DNA from 2 places in the Micromonospora sp. NPDC049274 genome. Region 1 is predicted to be linked to the other one. Evidence: riboswitches for the same ligand, from Rfam matches in the RefSeq annotation. Region 1 holds a riboswitch; the other holds the start of a gene.

Region 1 (7,963 bases):
CGTCGGCGGCGGCGGTCTCGCCGTACACGCGGGGGCTGGGGGATTCGGGGTACGCGGACCAGTAGCCCCGCTCCGTGATCGCGGTCAGCGCACGGTTGAGGGTGTCGGCGTGCCTGTCGTACAGGGGATGCGGGGTCTCCGTCATGCCCGCCATCATGCAACAGCCGGGTCCACGAGCAGTAGGGGCGGATGCCCGACGCGACGCGTGCGGCTGGCACGCCCGCGCGGCAGCGCGTGGCCCGGCCCGGGATTGGTCGTGACGCCGACGGGTACCCGCCGTCCTCGGGCCAGGAGAGGACAACGGGTGAGGATCACGGAGATCCGTGTGCACGGGGTCGCCGACAAGGGTCCGGAGACGATCCTCGACCGGCCGGTGGTGTCGCGGGTCGCGGGGGACGACGAGGCCGGCTTCTACCGACCCCGGCCGGGCTTCGGCGATCCGGAGGGTCCGGGCGGCCCGACGCTTGAGGCGTACCGCTGGAGCAGGCTTACCGGCGGCACCGCGACCCGGACGTTCTCGCTGGTCCTGCTGCTGCCGTTCATGCTCAGCAACATCGCGGTCTGGATGCTGCCGGTGGCCGGTCGGCCCGGCGGCGTGGCTCGGGCGCTCTGCCGTCTGCTTGCCGCGTCGATGACCGCGATGTACGTGCTCTCCGCGGTCGGCGCGTCCCTGGACCTGATCGCCTGGCAGTGCGCGGCGTACCCGCGGTGTCTGGAGGGACGTCGGGAGATCTCCTGGCTGGGCGGCGTGCCGCCGGGTCAGCGCCTCGCCCTGCTGGCCGTGCTGCCGATCATCGCGGTCGCCCTCATCTGGCGGGCCGGCGCCCGTACCTCGCAGCTACCCGAGGACGGCGTGCGTACGCCCGGGGTGGGCGCGGACCGGCTCGACACCCCCGCCTTCTGGGACAACCGGGCGCTGCTACGCCGGCTGCGCTCGGTGCACGTGGCCGTGGCGCTGGGCACGCTCGACGCCACGCTGCTTGCGGTCCTGGCGCCGCACGACGCCGCCCCGCCCGGCTATCTGCTGCTGGTCGCCGACGGGCTGCTGCTCGTCGCCGCGCTTGTCGCGCTCTGCCGGTCGGCGATGGACGGGCACGGCGAGCAGGGCCTGCTCACCGCCCGGCGGCTGCGGTGGACGGCGATCGCGCTCACGGCGCTGACCCTGGGCTACGCGTTGTGGCCCCGGCCGCCGTGGTCGGCCACCGGCACGCTGCCCGGTTTCGGTCCCCTGGTCTCGCTGCTCTTCGCCGCGCAGGTCGTCCTGCTCGCGGTGCTGGGACTGGTGGTCCTGGCCCAACGTCACCACCTGCCGCGCCCGCGTTTTGTGATCAGCGGGCTGGGCGCCCCGCTGATGAGTTCGATCGCGATCGGGCTCGCCGTGTCGTACTCGTCCGGACTGACCTACACCCTCGCCGAATACCTGGACCGGGGCTCCAGCCCCACACCGGTCCGGCCGCTGCCGCCCGGCGCGCCACCGCTCTCGCCTCCCGTCGCGTACCGCTGGGCCACGCTCGGCTTCTCCCTGGCGGTGCTGGTGGTGGTCCTGGTGGCGGTGCTGGGCAGCCGGATCGGTCGGGCGCGGCAGCTCCGGGCAGCCGAGGAGCTCGTCCGGCGGGACTTCCCCGAGGCGTCCCGGGTGCCGCCGGAGCGGGTGCGGGCCGTCCGGGACGCCATCGCCCGTGCCGCCCGGACGGACCGGCTCTGGCCGCTGCTCCCGACGGCGTACGCGGTGCTGGCGGTGCTCACCCTGACGGCGGCGGGGTTGTCGGTACGAGGGCAGGGGCCGGGTGCGCTCGCGCTGCGGCTGGGTGGCCTGTCGCTGGCCCGCCCGGTGATCTTCGTGACCGATCTGGGCGCCCTGCTGATCGGCCTGTTCGCCCTGTTCCTGGCCGGGGCGGGACTCGTCGCCTACCGGTCCGGCCCGATCCGGCTGGTCGGGGTGCTCTGGGACCTCGCCACCTTCTGGCCACGCGCCGCCCATCCCCTCGCCCCGCCCTGTTACGCCGAACGGGCGGTTCCCGAGCTGACCCGCCGGATCGGGCAACTCACCGCCGACGGGGGCGGGGTGGTGCTCTCCGGCCAGAGCCACGGCAGTGTGCTGATCGCGGCGACGGTGCTGCAACTTCCCGACGACTCCCGCCGTCGGGTCGCGCTGCTCACCTACGCCGCACCGCTGGGCAACAGGTACACCCGGCACTTCCCCGCGTACGTCAACGACAACGTGCTACGCGAGGTGGGTGCGGGCCTGTCCTGGCGGTGGATCAACCTGTGGCGGTACACCGACCCGATCGGCGGGCGGATCTTCCAGCCTGGCGAGGCGGAAGCGCCCGACGATCCGGCGAGCCATGTCGACCGCTGGGTACGCGACCCGAAGACCTTGCTGGTGCCGCCGACCGACACCGTGCCGCCCCCGGTTCAGGCGCACCGGTTCATCCCGGACGAGGACTTCCACGCCGCGGTCCGCGAGCTGGCCCGGCGGCTGGAGGAGCCGGGGGCCGGGCCGCCAACCGTCAGAGGGTGAGCTGCCAGTCGGTCCAGGCGTCCACCGGGCGGAACCCGAGCTGCTCGTTGATCGCCACCATGTAGCTGTTGCTGGCCGCGTTCCAGGTGTCGATGACGCGTACCGCCGGCTCGTGGGTGAGCAGGTGGTGCAGGTTCTCCGCCTTGGCGATCAGGCCGAGCCGGTGCCCACGGTGGGCCGGGTCGACGAGGGTGATCTGCTGGTACGCGTGCCAGTCGGCGGAGGCGCCCACATCGAGCAGCGTCCAGGCCACCAACCGGCCGGACTCCTCGTGGAGCATCCCGAGGTGGTAGCGCCGCCGGCCCTTCGCGTCCAACGCCCGCTCGTTGCCCCGGATGCGTTCGGCGTCCACCTGCTCCGGCTCCCACTGCACGTCACCCAGAGGCGCGTCCATCATCAGCCGGCCGTCCAGGTAGGCGACGTCCGCCACGTACTCCTGCGGGGTGTTCCCCTGCCAGCAGACCGACCGGTAGCCCTCGGCCCGCGGCTGGGCCTCGGCCAGGGCCGCCCGCAGCGCGACGCGGTCGATGTCGGCGATCTCCAGCCGGCGTCGCACCTCGGCGAGTGCGGGCTGGGCGCCGGTCGAGGCGGCGAAGGCGTCGCCCGCCACCGATCGGGCCGGCCCGTCGGGCAGCGCGGAGACGGTCACCGCAACCACCCGCTTGCGGCCGTGCTCACGCAGCAGGCGCACGCCGTACTCGTGCAGTGCCCGGCCGACGCCCCGCCGCCGCAGCTCGGGATGCACCGTCAGCTCGGCGGTGGCGTTCTCGGGGTTGTCGAGCTGCGGGAGGTCGAGCTGGAGGTAGCCGGCCGGCACCCCGTCCAGCCGGGCCAGCGCCCAGAGCGATCGGGTGCCGGGGGCCGGCGTGTGGAACTGCGCGTCGAAGCGCCGCCGGCAGAAGGGCGGAAGGTCCGGAAGGTCGACCTCGCTGGCCGCCACCCCGACCCGGTACGCCTCGTCGACCGCGACCCGGTCGGTGCCGTCGAAGGACGTGATCGTGATGCTCATGCCGGGAGCCTGACAGCCGGAAAAGCGATGGGGCCAGCGAATTAATCGCTGGCCCCATCGGACGTGGTCGGGAGGGACACTCGCACAACGCCTCCGGCGTTGGGTCGCAAGAACTTCAAAAGTCTCCGGCGAAATGCCCTCCCGCACGGAGCATCTTGCGCCGTCCGGTTCCTGCCGTCAAGTCCAGAGCGGCGGGTTTTCCACACTCACAGCGAAAACCCAGTTACCGGACGACTCGCGGGTCAGCCGAGGAGGCCGGCATCCCGCGCGGCGCGCAGGCTGGGCTTGATGTGGTGGGTCGGGCCGACCTGACCGGCCACCGCGTCGATGGTCTTCAGACCCTCGCCGGTGTTGAAGACGACCGTCTCCGCAGTGGGATCGAGCCGACCCGACTCGACGAGCTTGCGCAGCACCGCTGCGGTCACCCCGCCCGCCGTCTCGGCGAAGACGCCTGTGGTGCGGGCGAGCTGACGGATGCCGGCGCGGATCTCGTCGTCGTCGGCGTACTCCATCCAACCGCCGGTGCGGCGGACCGCCTCCAGGGCGTAGAGGCCGGCGGCCGGGTCGCCGATGTTGAGCGACTTGGCGATGCCTGTGGGCTTGACCGGGATGATCGTGTCGGTGTCGGCGTGCAGCGCGGTGGCGATCGGGTTACAGCCGGCCGACTGGGCGCCGAAGACCTTCCAGCCGCCGGCCGGCGCCTCGACCAGGCCGATTTCGACCAGCTCGGAGAACGCCTTGTCAATCTTGGTGAGCAGCTCACCGCTTGCCATCGGGATGACCACCTGGGCCGGGATGCGCCAGCCGAGCTGCTCGGCCACCTCGTAGCCGAGGGTCTTGGAGCCCTCCGCGTAGTACGGCCGGACGTTCACGTTGACGAACGCCGTGTCCTCGAATTCGTCGGTCTCCACCAGCTCACCGCAGAGCCGGTTGACGTCGTCGTACGAGCCGTCGATGGCGACCAGCTCGCCGCCGTAGACGGCGGTGGTGATGACCTTGCCCTGCTCCAGGTCGCTGGGGATGAAGACGACCGAGGGCACGCCGGCGCGGGCGGCGTGCGCGGCCACCGAGTTGGCCAGGTTGCCGGTGGACGCGCAGGCGAACCGCGTGAAACCGAGCGCCTTCGCGGCGGTCAGCGCCACCGAGACGACCCGGTCCTTGAACGAGTGGGTCGGGTTGGCGCTGTCGTCCTTGACCCAGAGCGGCGCGGTGATGCCCAGCTCGGCGGCGAGGTGCGGGGCCGCCACCAGCGGGGTCAGCCCCGGGTCGAGGGTGACCCGGGTGGCCGGGTCCTGACCGGCGGGCAGCAGCGCGGCGTACCGCCAGATGTTGTTCGGGCCGGCCTCGATCTGCTCCCGGGTGACCGTGGCCAGGGCGGCGGTGTCGTAGTCCACCTCGAGGGGGCCGAAACACTCGTAACAGGCGTGCTGCGCGGCGAGCGGGTAGCGCGCCGAACAGGCGCGGCAGACCAGGGCGCGGGCGGGGCTGGCGGAGGTGTCGATCCCGGAGGCGGCGAGCGTCGACGTCATGTCGAGTCCTCTCATCTTTCCCCGCATCGCACGGTGCGGCGGGGACGGAATTGGCACCTGCCCCGCCTGTCGCTCAGCGATGAGCGCGCGGGGTGGTTGCCGGGGCGTCGTCGGGCCGTATCCCTCAGCCCCTCTGGATGAGGTATGCAGTTGTGTCGTCGAGTCTAGGCAACGTTGCCGGTGGCCTCCACCTGGTATCCCAGGGAGTGGGTCAGCGGGCGGCCACCGCCACCGGGTCGACCACCGCGGCCGGGTCGGTGACCGCGCTGGACTGCGGCAGGGACGACGACCGGGTCCGCGCCCTGGTGGCGAGATTCGCGGCGACCAGAGCGGCGATGGTGATCGCGGCGCCGACCAGCTCGATCGCCTCCGGCCGGTAACCCCGGGCGATCTGCACGACGAACGTGGTGACCGGGACCAGGTTCATGAACAGGGCGGCGTTGGCAGCGCCCAGCCGCTGCACACCCGTGTTCCAGGCCAGCACCGCGACGACGGCGGCGACGATCACGGCGTACGCCAGCTGCGGGGTGACCGCCACGAGGTCGGCGGCGGCCGGCGCGTGCTGCCACCCGAAGGCGTCGGCGCCGATGCTCGCGGCCAGCATGGCGGCCGTGCCGGCGAGCGCGGTGAGCGTGGTGAAGCGCAGCGGCGACCAGGCGCCGAACCGGCTGGCGCCGTGGGTGTAGATGCCCCAACCGAGCACCGCGCCGATCATCATGAGCCCGCCGAGACCGAACTGGCCGAGCCCGGCCAGGCTCCCGCGGGTGATCACCAGGCCGACGCCGAGGAGCGCCACCAGGGAGAGGGCCAGCAGGAGCGGCTTCGGTCGTACGCCGTCCCGGGCCCACCGGACCAGCTGGGTGACGACCGGCGTGGTGGCCACGAAGAGGGAGATCTGCTGCGGGGCGGCGTGTTCGAGCGCCAGGTTCGTGAGCAGGTTGAAGCCGGCGAAGCCGACGACGCCGAGCACCACGACCTCCACCCCCCGCCCGCCGAGCCGCAGCGCGGCCGAGCCTTCGCGGAGCAGCAGGATGGCGACCAGGATGACGGCGGCGAGCAGGTAGCGGGCGGTGGTCAGGTTGAGCGGGTCGACCCGGCTCAGCGCGCTGGCCAGGATCGGGAACATCGCGCCCCAGGCGAGCACGGCGAGCAGCGGATAGGCGGCGGCGCGGGATCGCATCGTCAGCTCCAATGTTCGAGTATCTTCGAACCAACGACACCGACCATAGGGTGTTGTTCGATAGTTGTCGAACAAGGGTTAGACTGGTCACATGGAGCCGCACGAACCCGACCTGACCGCCGTACCGGTCACCGCCGTGTTGGCCGCACTCGCCGACGACGTGCGGCTGCAGATCGTGCGGGCGCTCGCCGAGGGCGGCGAGGCCGCCTGCGGCAGCTTCGACTTCGGCGTCTCCAAGGCGACCCGCAGTCACCACCTCAAGGTGCTGCGCGAGGCGGGCCTGACCCGCACCCGGGCCGCCGGCACCAGCAGGCTGGTCCGACTCCGCCGCGACGAGGTCGACAAGCGGTATCCGGGCCTGCTGGACGCGGTCCTCACCCCGCGCCCTCCAGCCTGACGCCGCCACGCGGGCGCGCCGCCGAAGCCGCCTCGTCGAGGCTCCGGCGGCGCGCGGTACGGGGCGGTCAGGCAGAGACGGGACTGGGCTCGGCCACCGCCGCCGGCGGAGCGTCGGCGCGACGCCGGGCGAACAGCGCGTCGAGCGCCCAGGGGCCCGAGCCGAGTGCCGCGACCAGCAGGAACGACCAGCAGAAGAGCGCCGACAGCTCACCGCCGTTGTGCAGCGGAAGCAGGTCCTCGGGCTGGTGGACCACGAAATAGGCGTACGCCATCGAGCCGGAGGCGAGGAGCGCGGCGGGCCGGGTGAAGAGCCCGGCCAGCACCAGCGCGCCGCAGACCAGTTGGATCAGCGCGGCCCACCAGCCCGGCCAGGAGCCGAAGGGTATGGCCGCGCCGGTCATCGGGTTGCCGCCGAACAACCCGAAGACCGAGGACAGGCCGTGGAGCATGAACAGCAGGCCGGTCACGATGCGGAACAGGGACAGGGTCGGCCCGCCGAGCCGAGAGACGTTCATGGAGACCTCCATCGAAGGGGATAGATGTCTTCAATGGTGAGGCACGAATGTATCCAGGATAATAAATTCCTTGCCAGTGGGAAAATCCCCGACCGAAATATTTCGGGACCCGTGCTCGGCGGTGCGCGCCCGCCAGAGTGGACAGCGCCACGCGAGCTGCACCTCCGTGCCCGCAGGCCCCGAGCGGGGCGCCAGCCGACCTCGCCGAGGGACCGCCCCCGACCTGAACGCACTGCCCCTGCCATGCAGGCCGCGCAGCCTGTCGAGCTGTCTGTACAGCCTGTCGAGCTGCCCCGCGAATGGGGCAGCGGTGACGCCGCCCCGGATGTGGGGCAGCTCTACAGGCTTCGAACAGCGGTACACGTGCGGGACGCGCTTCGCTGCACGGGGCTGCGCGGGTGGCACGCGGGCAACGCGCGAGGGCCGGACGGACGGCGCGCCGGCCGCACGCGAGGGCGACCCGCACGGGCCGGACGGACGGCGCGTGCGGGGGGGCGGGCGGCGGGGGACGCTCTCGTGGGCGAGGATCAGCGCATGATCACCCAGACGGCAGCACGGCGACGGGCCTGCGCGGCGGTCGCGGCGGCTCTCCTGCTCAGCGCCTGCACCATCGACGATCATCATCGCAACCAGGGCGGGGACCCCCCGGGCCCGCCGCCGCCCCCGCGCGCGACCGCGACCCCGTCGGCGAGCGTCGACCCGCTGGCCAACTGCCCGGCCTCCGGCGTACGGATCCGGTCCACCGGAGGGGACGCGGCGATGGGCCTGCGCGCCCTCGGCGTGGAACTGATCAACTGCGGTGGGCGCCCC
Region 2 (7,963 bases), on a different contig from region 1:
CCGCGGGCGACGACGACAGCGAGGACGAACGGCACATCCTGCGCGGCATCGAGTGACAGTCGCGCCGCGCTCTCAGAGCCAGCCGCGCCGCTTGAAGACCAGGTAGAGGGTGCCGCAGACCAGCAGCATCAACAGCAGCGCGAACAGGTAGCCGAAGCGCCAGTTCAGCTCCGGCATGTGGACGAAGTTCATCCCGTACACGGTGCCGATGAGCGTCGGGGCGAACAGGATCGCGGCCCACGAGGAGACCTTCTTCAGCTCCTCGTTCTGCGCGTAGCTGGCAGCGGTCAGGCTGCGCATCTCCTCGTTCTGCTGCTGCGAGACGAGGGTCGCGTTGACGGTGAGGATGTTCTGCAGCAGGTGCCGGAAGCCGTCCACGCGCTCCACCACCTGGGTGAGGTGGTCGGTCACGTCGCGCAGGTAGCGGCGCAGCTCCTCGTCGGTGCCGTAGCTGCCGGCACCGCTGGCCAAGGCGTCGAGGATGCCGAGCAGTGGGCGGGCGGCCCGCTGGAACTCGATGACCTCCCGGCTGAGCCCGTAGATGCGCCGGCTGGCGTTCGGGTCGCCGCCGAAGACCTGGGTCTCGATCTCGTCGATGTCGTTCTCCAGCCCGGCGACCACCGGCGCGTACCCGTCGACGACCTGGTCGAGGATCGCGTACAGGACCGCCTCGGGCCCCCGGGCGAGCATCGGCGCGTCGGCCTCCATCCGCCGCCGCACCGCGGCCAGGTCGGGGACCTCGCCGTGGCGGACCGTCACCACGAAGCCTGGCCCGATGAACAGGTGCAGTTCGGAGAACTCGACCTCCTCCCGCAGGTCGTCGTAGCGGGCGGCACGCAGCACCACGAAGAGCGTGTGCCCGTACCGCTCCAGCTTCGGTCGCTGGTGGGCGTTGATCGCGTCCTCCACCGCCAGGTCGTGCAGGCGGAACTCGCGCGCCAGCGAGGAGATCTGGTCGATGTCGGGTCGGTACAACCCGATCCAGGCCATCGCGTCGTCCTGCTCCTGGAGGCAGGAGTACGTCTCGGCGAGGCCGGCCGGCGAGGCGAACCGGTGTCCCCGGATGTAGACGGCACTGTCCACCATGCCCCCGGCGGGCGGTGGCGGCTCCGGCGGTGGCGGCACGCCGACGTGGGTCTCGTGCTCGTCGAGCTGGCGGCCGAAGCCACCACCCGGGCGGAAGCGACGGCCGCCGACCATGACCCGCTCCCTCCCGGTGACATCCCCCTCCGGCGGCCTCCCGGCCCTACCGGACGGTTCGGCGCGGGGGCGCCGGAGGCGCTGCATCCCCCCTGCCCGCGGGCCGAAACCCTCCGACAGGCCCGCCTCGCCCACCCGCGACGGGCGGGTTCGGCGTACCCGAGACGGGCGCGTGAGGCCGGGCGGATACTCGCGGTGACCATGGGCGGAGGACGGGGGAAGCGCCGGTGCAGGGCAACAGGCGCGCCGGGCGGCTGCGCGGTTGGCTGCTCGACGGCGGTACGGAGCAGGCCGCGCGGCATCCCGGCCCACACGGGCGCCCGCCGGCGGATCGGCACCACCCGTGGTGGAAGGTGATGTGCCTGACCGGCGTCGACTACTTCTCGACGTTGGGCTACCAGCCGGGCATCGCGGCGCTGGCCGCCGGGGCGCTGTCGCCGGTGGCGACGCTGGTGCTGGTGCTGGTGACACTGCTGGGCGCGCTGCCGGTGTACCGGCGGGTGGCGGTGGAGAGCCCGCACGGTGAGGGCTCGATCGCGATGCTCGTACGCCTGCTGAGTTACTGGCCGGGCAAGCTGTTCGTGCTGGTGCTGCTCGGCTTCGCGGCCACCGACTTCATCATCACCATCACCCTCTCGGCGGCGGACGCGACAGCCCACATCGACGAGAACCCGTTCTGGCCGAGCGGTCTCAAGGGGCACGAGGTGGCCCTCACACTGCTGCTGGTGGCGCTGCTGGGCGCGGTGTTCCTCAAGGGATTCGGCGAGGCCATCGGGATCGCGGTCGTCCTGGTCGCGGTCTACCTGGCGTTGAACGCGGTGGTGATCGCCGACGCGCTGTGGCGGGTGGTGACCCACCCGAGCGCGGTCGGGGACTGGACCACCGCGCTGCGCACCGGGCACGGCGATCCCCTGCTGGTGGTTGGGCTGTCCCTGCTGGTGTTCCCGAAGCTGGCGTTGGGCCTGTCCGGTTTCGAGACCGGGGTGGCGGTGATGCCGCACATCCGGGGGGATCGCCAGGACTCGGAGGACCGGCCGTTGGGCCGGATCCGGGGCGCGCGGCGGTTGCTCACCACCGCCGCCGCGACGATGAGCGTCTTCCTGATCACCAGCAGCGTGACCACCACCGTGCTGATCCCGCCCGAGGCGTTCGAGCCCGGCGGTCCGGCGAACGGCCGGGCGCTGGCCTACCTGGCGCACCAGCACCTCGGCGGTGTGTTCGGCACCGTCTACGACCTGTCCACGATCGCGATCCTGTGGTTCGCGGGGGCGTCGGCGATGGCCGGGTTGCTCAACCTCGTACCCCGGTATCTGCCGCGCTACGGCATGGCGCCTGCCTGGGCGCGGGCGGTCCGGCCGCTGGTGCTGGTCTTCACCGCGGTGGCATTCCTGATCACCGTGGTCTTCTCGGCGAGCGTGGACGCGCAGGGCGGCGCGTACGCCACAGGGGTTCTGGTGTTGATCACCTCGGCGGCGACGGCCGTGACCCTCGCGGCGCGGCGACGGCGGCAGCGGGGGCGGACGTGGGCGTTCGGCGCCATCGCGCTGATCTTCGTCTACACCACAGTGGCGAACGTCGTGGAACGCCCCGACGGCGTCAAGATCGCCGCCTGTTTCATCGGCGGGATGATCCTGGTGTCCGTGCTGTCCCGGATCATGCGGGCCTACGAGCTGCGGGTCGACCACGTCGAGCTGGATCCGGTCGCCGCCCGGATGATCGACGAACGCGCCACCCGTCGGATCCGCCTCATCGCACACGAGCCGCAGCGCCGCGATCCGGCCGAGTACCGCGCCAAGCTGGCCCAGACCATGGCGGACAACGACTTCCCCGACGACGGCGACGTCATCTTCGTCGAGGTTCACATCACCGACCCGTCGGACTTCGAGACCGACCTGCTGGTGCGCGGCAGTGTGGCGCACGACAGTTACCCGGTGCTCAGCCTGACCGGCTCCTCGGTGCCCACCGCGCTCGCCGCCCTGCTGCTGGAGATCCGCGAACGGAGCCGGCGACGCCCGCACATCTACTTCGAGTGGAGCGAGGGTGGCCCGGGTCGCAACATCCTTCGCTACCTGGCGTTCGGGCAGGGCGCGATCGCCTCGGTCACCCGGGAGATCCTGCGCCGGCAGGAACCGGACCCGCGCCGCCGACCGCACGTGCACGCCGGTTGACCTGCGGGTCGAACCGTCGCCCGACGGTGAGCGTGGTCATAACGGCTGGACGGTCCACCGGTCGGAGCTGCTAGCCTCGGCGCAGGTCATGAGTGCCAGCGCGAAGCCCCGGCTCGCTGGCCGGCAACCCTCCTCCGCGGTGGGGTGCCCCGGGTGAAGACCAGGCACCGGCACGTCGTCGGCGCAAGCGTGGCCTGGCACCCAGGTCAGCACCAGACCCGGGAGACCGTATGCGCATCCTCAGCCCCACCCCACCGGCCGGTCGGCTCACGCCGACCCTGACCCGGCGACGGCACGTGGACCTGATGCGAATGTGCAGCGCGGCGTGTACCGCCGCCTGACGCGCTAGCACCCTCCCCCTCCCTCCCCTCCCCGGGCGCACCGCGCCCACCCACCCCGCTGTCGATCATGAAGTTGTTGCCCGCCCGACCGGCGTGTCGGGGCAACAACTTCATGATCGACCGGGTCGACGCACCCTTTTGGAGACACCCGTGCGATTTTCTTCTGGCTTGAGCCGCTTCGTTGCCCTGGGCGCGGCCGCCGTCCTGGCCACCACCGCGCTGACCGCCTGCGGTGACGACGCCTCGACCGACACCGCCGGCAACCCGTACGGCCTGGCGCAGGCCGGTGTGCTGCGCGCCGGCACGCTCACCGACGCCCCGCCGAACGTGTACCTCAAGGATGGCAAGTTCACCGGCTTCGACAACGACCTGCTGACCGCGGTCGCCGGCAAGCTCGGCCTCACTGTCGAATTCGTCGGCACCGACTTCTCCGCGCTGCTCTCCCAGGTCAACAACCACAAGTTCGATGTGGGCAGCTCCTCGATCACCATCACCGAGGCGCGCAAGAAGACGGTCGACTTCGGCAACGGGTACGACTTCGGCTACTTCGGGCTGGACGTGCCGGCGGGTTCGCCGATCACCGGGTTCGACCAGCTCGCCGGCAAGCGCGTCGTGGTGGTGCAGGGCACCGTCCAGGACGACTACGCCACCGGCAAGCAGCTCGACCCGGTGCGGGTGCCGGACTACAACGGCGCGATCAACCAGCTCAAGGCGGGCACCGCCGACGCGTGGATCGCCCCGGCGGAGATCGGCGAGAAGTCGGCAGCCGACAGCAACGGCAAGATCACCGTGGCGGCCAAGCAGCTCAGCCCGGCGCCGACCGCGTACGCCGTGGCCAAGGGCAGCGACAAGCTGCGCGAGGCGCTGAACAAGGGCCTCGACGAGGTCATCGCCGACGGCACCTGGAGCCGGTTGCAGGCCCAGTACTACCCGGGCCGGCCGATCCCGGCGGACTTCAGGCCGGGCAGCGGCACGGTGTCGGCGCCGTCGGCGTCGGCTGTGCCGTCGGCGTCGGCTGCGCCGTCGGCGTCGGCCGCTTCCTGAACTGGTGACGAGCGAGCAGGGCGGTAGGAGAGGCCACCGATGGATCCGTTGAGCACCCTGTGGGAGACCTTCTTCGACGCCGACGCGATGCGCGAGGCGCTGCCCGAGATGCTTACCGTCGGGCTGCCCAACACGCTGATCCTGGCGGTCTCCGCCGCCCTGCTCGGCACGGTGTTCGGCCTGCTGCTGGCCGTGGCCGGCATCTCCCGCAGTCGGTGGCTGCGCTGGCCGGCCCGCGTCTACACCGACGTGTTCCGAGGGCTGCCGGCCGCGGCGACGATCCTGCTGATCGGCGTCGGGCTGGCACCCTTCGGCATGCGGGTCTGGGGGCCGGACCCGTACCCGCTGGGCATCCTCGCGCTGTCGCTGATCGCGGCGGCGTACATCGGGGAGATCTTCCGCTCCGGCATCCAGTCGGTGGAGGCCGCCCAGTTGGAGGGCGCGCGGGCCCTCGGCTTCTCCTGGGCCGAGGCGATGCGGCTGGTGATCATCCCGCAGGGCGTCCGGCGGGTGCTGCCCGCCTGGGTCAACCAGCTCATCGCGCTGATCAAGGACTCCAGCCTGGTCTACTTCCTCGGCCTGGTGGCCAGCCAGCGGGAGCTGTTCCGTATCGGGCAGGACTACGCGGCCACCACCGGCAACGAGTCCGCGTTGCTGCTGGCGGGACTGTTCTACCTGGCGTTGACCGTCCCGCTGACGCACGTCGTGAACGCAATCGACAGGCGGCTGCGCCATGGCCGGCCGGCCACCTCTGCCGACGACGACGAGGACGACGACGCTCCGGCGCTGGCCGGCGCACCGGAAGGAGATCGGGGATGACCACCCTCGCGACCACCACCTCGGTAAGCCTCCAGGCACGCGACGTCCACCTCGCCTTCGGGCCGAACCGCGTGCTGCGCGGCGTCGATCTCACCGTGGCGCGCGGCGCGACCGCCTGCGTCATCGGGCCGTCCGGGTCGGGCAAGTCCACTCTGCTGCGTACGCTCAACCGGCTCATCGAGCCCGACCGAGGCGACGTGCTGCTGGACGGACGCAGCGTCCTGCGCGACGACCCGGACGCGCTGCGCCAGCGGGTCGGCATGGTCTTCCAGCAGTTCAACCTCTTTCCGCACATGAGCGTGCTGCGCAACGTCACCCTGGCGCTGCGTCGGCTGCGCAAGCTCGGCGAGGACGAGGCGACGGCGATCGCCCGCGCCCAGTTGGAGCTGGTGGGGCTCGCCAACAAGGCCGACGCCCGGCCGGCGCAGCTCTCCGGTGGTCAGCAGCAGCGGGTGGCGATCGCCCGGGCGCTGGCGTTGCGGCCCGAGGTGATGCTCTTCGACGAGGCCACCTCGGCGCTCGACCCGGAGCTCGTCAAGGGGGTGCTCGGGGTGATGGCCGACCTGTCCACTGCCGGCATGACGATGGTGGTGGTCACCCACGAGATGGGCTTCGCCCGGCACGTCGCCGACACCGTCGCCTTCATGGACCGGGGTGTGGTGCTGGAGGCCGGCCCGCCGGACCGGATCTTCGAGGGGGCCGAGCATCCCCGGCTCCGCCGCTTCCTCGCCCAGGTGCTCTGAGACGGACGCTCAGCCCGCCTGGCGGCGCAGGTGCCCGGCGAACGCCTTCAGGTCGCCGAGCAGTTCCAGGATGGCGTTCCGGTACGCGACCGACGCCCACAGGTGCAGCTCCTCGTCGTCCAGCCCGCCGAACGCCAGCGACAGCGCCTTGCGCCGGCGCCTGTCGAGCACCTTGTGCGGGCGGGCGAGCAGGCCGCCCTCGCGGCGCAGCGCCTGGACGTAGGCGGCCACCGCCTCCTGGTAGTGCCGCCCGGCGACCCGTTCCAGCAGGGTGAACTCGAAGACGTTCAAGGCCGCCTCGGAATCCCAGTAGGCGCTGTCACGCACCGGCGCGCTCGCCACGTGCCGGCCCATGGCGTGCCGGGCCTCGTAGAGCAGCAGCACCCCCCGACCGGTGGTGCTCAGCGGCCGGCGGGGCGTCGGCAGGCGCAGCGTACGCACCGGCGCCGCGGCGGTCAGGTCCACCGCGCCGGCGTACGTCGGCATGCGGTGCGTTCCCGAGGCCGGCTCGGGCAGCAGGCAGGCCCGCTCCTGGTAGGGCAGCGGGCCAGCACCGTGGGGCGCGGCGCGGACCGCTGCGGCGTGCAGCTCGGCCAGGGGCCTGTCGTCCGGGGCCCGGCCCGGCGGCAGGGTGAGCACGAGACCGTTGACGCCGGGCACCGGCACGCCCAGCACGCACGACTTGCGCAGGAACGCCCAGGTCGCCGCCGCCTCGCGGATGCCGCTCGCCACCGCCTGCGCGTCGGCCCGCCAGTCCTGGGCGATCCGCAGCCGCTGCTGGAGGTCGGCGGTCGCGGCGCCGTCGTGCGGGTACAACTCACGGACGGCCCGGGGCAGCGCCCCGAGGCGCAGCTCCAGCGGGTCGCCGGTGGGCGGGGGCACAGCGTGGCGGGGACAGTCGGCGGCGGAGTGCGGGTCACCGTCGACCGCGTGACAGTCCCCCAGCCAGCTCGCGCCGGGCGGACCGGCCGGCCGCGCGAACGCCAGGTGGGGCAGCCGGCCGGTCCGCAGCACCGTCTCGTACTGCGGTCGGGCGCGCCCGGCGCGCAGCACGTCCAGCGGCAGCATCGGCGCCAACGCCAGCACCCCCGCGAGGACGACGCAGTGCGGGCAGGCGTCGCGCACCCGGTAGTGGCGGCGATGGTCCACGCCAGGCTGCTCCCACTGGACACCGACGACCGCGTCGTCGGATGCCATCAGGTAGAGGAACTCGGTGGCGGTGCGCTCCCTGGTGACCGCGACCAGCTCGTCGAGGAACTCGCCCTCGGTCACCACCCGGGGCTCGGCCTCGCTCGCTCCGGTGGCCATGGGCACCCCCTCGCGAACCGAACACATCGACAGACGCCGAACCGCCTCTCACCGTACCCGCCGATGACGTGGCCGAACGTCCCGTACGGCGTGCGGCGGTGTCACCAATCCGTCAGGCGCGACCGGGCCGGTCACGGGGGGCGGTCACTCGTTCGGTCCCCGCCCCAGCAGCCGGATCTCCTCGTTGTCCAGGGCGGCCTGGAGCTCCTGGAGCACCAGGTCGTCGATCTCCCGGTTGTCGCGCAGCCGGGTCAGCTCCCGCCGCTTGTGGGCGAGGACGCCGAGGCGCAGTCGGCGGTCCAGCCGGCGTTCCTCGGCGGTACGCCCACCGCTCTCGTTG

What was found. A riboswitch is a leader RNA that binds a small molecule or an ion and turns the genes downstream of it on or off. The one in region 1 is predicted to bind S-adenosylmethionine.
Region 2: linked by a shared signal. The riboswitch ahead of AB0K10_RS28620 (putative leader peptide) and the one ahead of thrC (threonine synthase) in region 1 are both predicted to bind S-adenosylmethionine.

What each region holds. Positions count from the first base shown of each region.
Region 1 covers NZ_JBFAQS010000008.1:246,195-254,157, forward strand. Annotated here, with positions in the region: gene paaN (phenylacetic acid degradation protein PaaN) at 1-145, opposite strand, end outside; gene AB0K10_RS17815 (hypothetical protein) at 305-2,521, shown strand; gene AB0K10_RS17820 (GNAT family N-acetyltransferase) at 2,511-3,530, opposite strand; gene thrC (threonine synthase) at 3,773-5,059, opposite strand; SAM riboswitch class I at 5,068-5,203, opposite strand; gene AB0K10_RS17830 (DMT family transporter) at 5,271-6,239, opposite strand; gene AB0K10_RS17835 (metalloregulator ArsR/SmtB family transcription factor) at 6,331-6,636, shown strand; gene AB0K10_RS17840 (DoxX family protein) at 6,704-7,153, opposite strand; gene AB0K10_RS17845 (DUF4232 domain-containing protein) at 7,688-7,963, shown strand, end outside.
Region 2 covers NZ_JBFAQS010000020.1:73,709-81,671, reverse strand. Annotated here, with positions in the region: gene AB0K10_RS28635 (hypothetical protein) at 1-56, shown strand, start outside; gene corA (magnesium/cobalt transporter CorA) at 73-1,200, opposite strand; gene AB0K10_RS28625 (amino acid transporter) at 1,428-3,368, shown strand; SAM riboswitch class IV at 3,453-3,564, shown strand; gene AB0K10_RS28620 (putative leader peptide) at 3,599-3,709, shown strand; gene AB0K10_RS28615 (ABC transporter substrate-binding protein) at 3,878-4,753, shown strand; gene AB0K10_RS28610 (amino acid ABC transporter permease) at 4,793-5,572, shown strand; gene AB0K10_RS28605 (amino acid ABC transporter ATP-binding protein) at 5,569-6,315, shown strand; gene AB0K10_RS28600 (hypothetical protein) at 6,325-7,623, opposite strand; gene AB0K10_RS28595 (Na+/H+ antiporter) at 7,768-7,963, opposite strand, start outside.